Regions from separate parts of the Paenibacillus sp. FSL H8-0315 genome, predicted to be linked through region 2. Evidence: riboswitches for the same ligand, from Rfam matches in the RefSeq annotation. Region 2 holds a riboswitch; the other holds the start of a gene.
The links. A riboswitch is a leader RNA that binds a small molecule or an ion and turns the genes downstream of it on or off. The one in region 2 is predicted to bind cyclic di-AMP.

Region 1 (2,455 bases), 490 kb from region 2:
ATTCCTACATAACTAAATGTATTTATCGTAAGTGTAACTGTCGAAACGTCATTCTCTTGGTGCTTAACACGCCTAATTCCTTTGCACCGGGAAGTGGGGGAACCATATTTTGGGTGAATTGATCTCGCTTTACAGGGATCATAGGGAATCTTCTACCGAACCCTTAAGCTAACCTCGCAGGCCTTGGAAGGAGTACATCTTTTGAAAAGACATAATTTAAGAAAAAAATGCGTCGCTGCGGCGCTAGGACTTGTAATGGCATTATCTATTGGTGGAGGAAGCGCCTTTGCCGACTCTAAGATGGACACTGTAATCTCAAAGACTATTGGAGTTGCCTATAAAACCGGAGGTACAAGCACTGCCGGATTTGATTGCTCTGGATTTACAAAATATGTATTCAAGAATGTGGGTCTTACTTTACCTCGTACATCAAAAGCTCAATATAGCGTTGGAACTGCTGTATCCAAAAGCAATCTGCGTTCTGGTGATCTAGTGTTCTTTAACACACTTGGCAATGGAGTATCCCATGTCGGCATTTATGTTGGAAACGGAAAATTCGCACAATCGTCCTCTTCGCGTGGAGTGACCATCACTTCACTCAGTCAGGCCTACTGGGCCAATCGTTATGTTGGCGCTAAAAGAGTAATGAGTACTTCAGCTTATCAAGCTGTAGCCTTCGATTGAAACCTTCCTCACAACTATAACCTCATAATTACAACTATATGAACCTGAATCTGATTATGCCCGTAATCAAATTCGGGTTTTTCTTTTTTCCATAATATATTTTTACACTAATAGAGCCCAATTGAAACACGTTTATTTGATAAAAATTGCAATTATATTAAAAATTAGGTCATTATTAACGCTTACATATGCCTTTCTACCGTAAAAATGCCAATTTTTCTGCATTAATATGTTAAAAACGATTGCCAAGCGGCTTTCTGTTTGTTACAATTAGCGCAGTGAGATTTTAGTAACATTTTTGTAATCATTAAGTTGTTATTTACAAAGGTTTTGTCATGTATTGATTACAAGCTAATCCTAATCAACAGTATGAGCCGAGTTTCCTAACTATTAGGAAAACGGGGGAACCAACTTTGGGTGAATTGACCTCCATTATATAGAGGGGTCATAGGGGACCTTCAACCGAACCCTTAAGCTAACCTCGTAGGCATTTGGAAGGGGTATACACTTTTGAAGAAGAAGTTAGCAGCAGCAGTACTAAGCTTTTCCATCATCCTCACCATCGGAGCAGGAAGCGCTTTCGCAGATTCCAAAATGGATAAAGTGATTGACAAGGCCATCGGTACTAAATACGTATCCGGCGGTATATCCACTAACGGATTTGATTGCTCCGGATTTACAATGTATGTGTTTGATAAGATTGGCATTAACCTTCCACACCAATCAGGTTCCCAATATCAAATGGGCACAGCAATCTCCCGTGATGATATAAGAGCCGGAGATCTTGTATTCTTCAATACAAGTGGCAAAGGTGTCTCCCATGTCGGCATTTATGTCGGTGAAGGTAAGTTCGCACACGCTTCTACCTCACGCGGTGTTACGATTAGCTCTCTGAGTGATAGCTACTACGTGAAACGCTACGTTGGTGCCAAGCGCATTATGAGCACAGACGCTTATCAATCGGTTGCTGCTGAATCGGAAGACAATGATGATGTGCAATAAGTAACGTACATAGGCTCTTTTCCAAGGTAACTCTTGGAGGAGAGCTTGTTTTTTTGTCTTATTACTTATTTACCCCTCTCATAATTTGTAAAACATTCCTCTCATATAAAGTTTCTGAGTCGAACCTCCCCCATTTTGTATATAATTAGTAATATAGCAATGTCCTCGTGAAAGGAGATCGTTGACTTTATGATAAATCCCTCGGTAACTTTTCATGTTGTTCCTATGGAGGCAATTCACGGAGAAGCTATTTGTAAGTGGAGCTATACGCCCCCATATAATATTTATGGCTGGATGCCGTGGGAGCAGATGCAGGCTCTTGGCATCGAGTTTGGTGATCCGCAGCTCCGGGAGGAACAATATATCTCCATATTAAATGAACAAGAGGTTTTGTGCGGATTCGCACAGTTGTTCCCGATGGAAGGAGTCGTCCGTTTAGGAGTTGGGATGCGCCCCGATCTATGCGGCCATGGTTTAGGCAAACTATTCGTAGATGCCATCGTCCAGACAGCCTTGAGTCGTTATCCTGATCGAGAGATAGATCTAGAAGTCCTGACCTGGAACCAACGCGCCATTCGAACTTATCAAAAATGTGGATTTACGATTACAGATACGTATGAACGCCGCACACCTACAGGAGACAAACCTTTTTATTGCATGGTCTATGACAAATGATATTAAATACCAGATATTTCATAAGAATGATTGTATTCTCGTTCATTTTTTTGTCACAAACCCTATGATAACGCTTCACCATAAGCTATAATGT
Region 2 (2,455 bases):
TCAAGACATACCAACCGGCGCTTACATCTTTCCAAGGCTCCTTGAAGGCTGTAAACCACGGGAGCTTTTGGTGTGATGACCAATCCTGCTGCTGCTGTTGTTCTCGAATTTTTTTATATATCTCATATACAATCTTAGAGTCTAAACAGTCTTTACAAGAAGAAGGTGTGCTGAACTGGCGAAGGGCTTGGATCTGGTTCTGGCCAAATGCATAGCCTACAATGTACCTGTGATTATGTTCTTCGAACCACAAGGCCCCGAAACAAACGTAATTTAGACTTATCGGCTCAAGCAGTCCTTGATGTATCCCTAAATAATAGTGCTTCAAAACATTCACCCCATCCAGCGTGCTATCACCTAATAAGCTCAGGTAACGCAAAAACCGCAGCAAGAGGAGGACCTCTGCTGCGGTTTTGGATTACAGGCAGATATACCTGGGCCAAAGCGTGGCGGATCAAGGGTCTCTCTCTTTACGCTTACGAGGTTAGCTGTCGGATTCGGACGGTGAGAGTCGCCCTACCTATTGAGACTTATGCAGTCTCCTTTGGATTCACCCCAAGTAGGCCAGGTGGCCTGATGGTTCCCCCGTTCCCTGCGAATGCAGGAACTCAGCGTTGATTGTTTTTCATGAATTAGATTCAACCCGAATCATACTCTTTTCAAGATTTTCTGTAAAAAACGGAAAATGTTCTTTTAGAGCAATTTTAACCATATCCTGCCGACTACGACTGAAAAACGAGGTAAATAGGTATTTATGGCGTGTTATCGCGCCTCTTTCTCGCTCAGCCTCAGCTTCTTGCGTTTCTACCTATAATGGGAATTTGCAGTATTTTCGCTCTAAAAAGGTGAATAAAATCACATGGGTTATAGATAGCGATTAAACGCTCCAAACTCGAGTAAACAAGAGATATAGAGAGATTAGATATCAAGTAAGCGCTATCTAATGGGAAAATAGTTTTTAATTTGCATTATTTTGGCATCATTCAGGTTTTACAAGTCTTCGTGCATAAGAGTATGATTACTCCTGTTTCAACGACAATCGAATATTTGATCCGCTTAATTTCCGGTAAGGAAAGCGGGGGAACCAACAATCGGCAGCCGATGTGAGAGTCGGAAGCCGATTATGGGGTGAATCCTGTAGAGGGTGTGAGTGAGCTCGCATCTATACAGGTAGGGCGACTCTCACCGCCCGAATCCGACAGCTAACCTCGTAAGCGTATGGAGAGAGGATGAGTGCAATGTGACCGCTAGCGAGCCACAGAGGAGATCCTTTGTGGCTTTTTGCTGTGCTCTTAGAAGCAAAGCATTTATGGAGGCCTCCCCTAAGAGGTCGCTAAATTCATCATTAGCGGTATTTGTAAGGCAGCGTCTAATGACGTGACACAACCGAGCTTTAGGTTGTGCCCGAAAATGACGATAGGTCAACATCCTTTCGGAGATTTTCGTTGCCTCCTTGTTGTAAATGAGCAGGAGGAGAAAAAAAGATGACGGATCAGAATGAATATGTGCTTGTATGTGCGCCTACAAAGGCGGGAGAACATTTCATTAAACTTCTGAAGTTCAGGGGTATTAAGATGGCGGGATTAACCAACAATGTGGCTGAGAAAGCTTTACTTGAGGAGCTCGGGATTGAGCAGGTTATTCTAGTGGATACCCGCCATCAGAGCACTTGGTTTCGCCCATCGTTCCCGGTAGGCAGGGTATATCTGTTTGAGAGCAGCTTTCCGCTTTGCTGCCGCTATATTCAGATGTGCCGTACCTGGACGACACAGCCGATTTTTGTGATTACAAGTTCAATAAATCCTAGATTGGTCTATAAAAGACTTGGTGCGAGCTATGTAATCTATTCCCATAGTGGTGATGCTGATTTTCTAATCGATAGATCACCTCATCAAGGATAATGGAAGGAGTGCGGAAGATATGATGGATCTGTATATGGTGGCTTCGTTAGCTGTAATTTACGGGTTATTTTATGGCTTTATGCGCTGGTGCGCAGGTGTAGTTGAGGATACGGGGAGGGATAAGCTGTGATTCTAGTAATCGCTGTTACCCTACTGTTGTTTATATATCTGGTTTACGCGTTGATTCATCCTGAGAAATTTTAAGGAGGGGCATTCATGGGCATTTTGCAAATAGTCGTCGTAATTGTAATTCTCATCTTGCTGGTCAAGCCGATGGGAACGTATTTATATCATGTATTTTCTAACGAACCGAATCGTACGGATCGCTGGTTTGCAGGCACAGAGAAAGGTATTTATAAGCTGATTGGCCTGAAAAAACGGGACGGAATGTCCTGGAAGAAGTATGCACTCAGCTTTGTTTTAACTAATATCGTACTGGTTTCTTTCAGTTATATTTTTCTAAGATTACAGCGGGGATTGCCGCTGAACCCGAATGGAATTGCCGATATGGAACAGACGCTTTCATTCAATACGGTGATCAGCTTTATGACCAA

Region 1: another riboswitch for cyclic di-AMP. It lies ahead of MHB56_RS15015 (C40 family peptidase); the one in region 2 lies ahead of MHB56_RS17140 (hypothetical protein).

Annotation. Positions count from the first base shown of each region.
Region 1 is NZ_JBBOTA010000001.1:3,440,127-3,442,581, reverse strand. Features, by position in the region: cyclic di-AMP (ydaO/yuaA leader) riboswitch at 60-198, shown strand; gene MHB56_RS15020 (C40 family peptidase) at 256-684, shown strand; cyclic di-AMP (ydaO/yuaA leader) riboswitch at 1,047-1,189, shown strand; gene MHB56_RS15015 (C40 family peptidase) at 1,195-1,686, shown strand; gene MHB56_RS15010 (GNAT family N-acetyltransferase) at 1,876-2,361, shown strand.
Region 2 is NZ_JBBOTA010000001.1:3,930,589-3,933,043, forward strand. Features, by position in the region: gene MHB56_RS17135 (hypothetical protein) at 1-391, opposite strand, end outside; cyclic di-AMP (ydaO/yuaA leader) riboswitch at 460-624, opposite strand; cyclic di-AMP (ydaO/yuaA leader) riboswitch at 1,044-1,233, shown strand; gene MHB56_RS17140 (hypothetical protein) at 1,485-1,901, shown strand; gene kdpF (K(+)-transporting ATPase subunit F) at 2,028-2,105, shown strand; gene kdpA (potassium-transporting ATPase subunit KdpA) at 2,118-2,455, shown strand, end outside.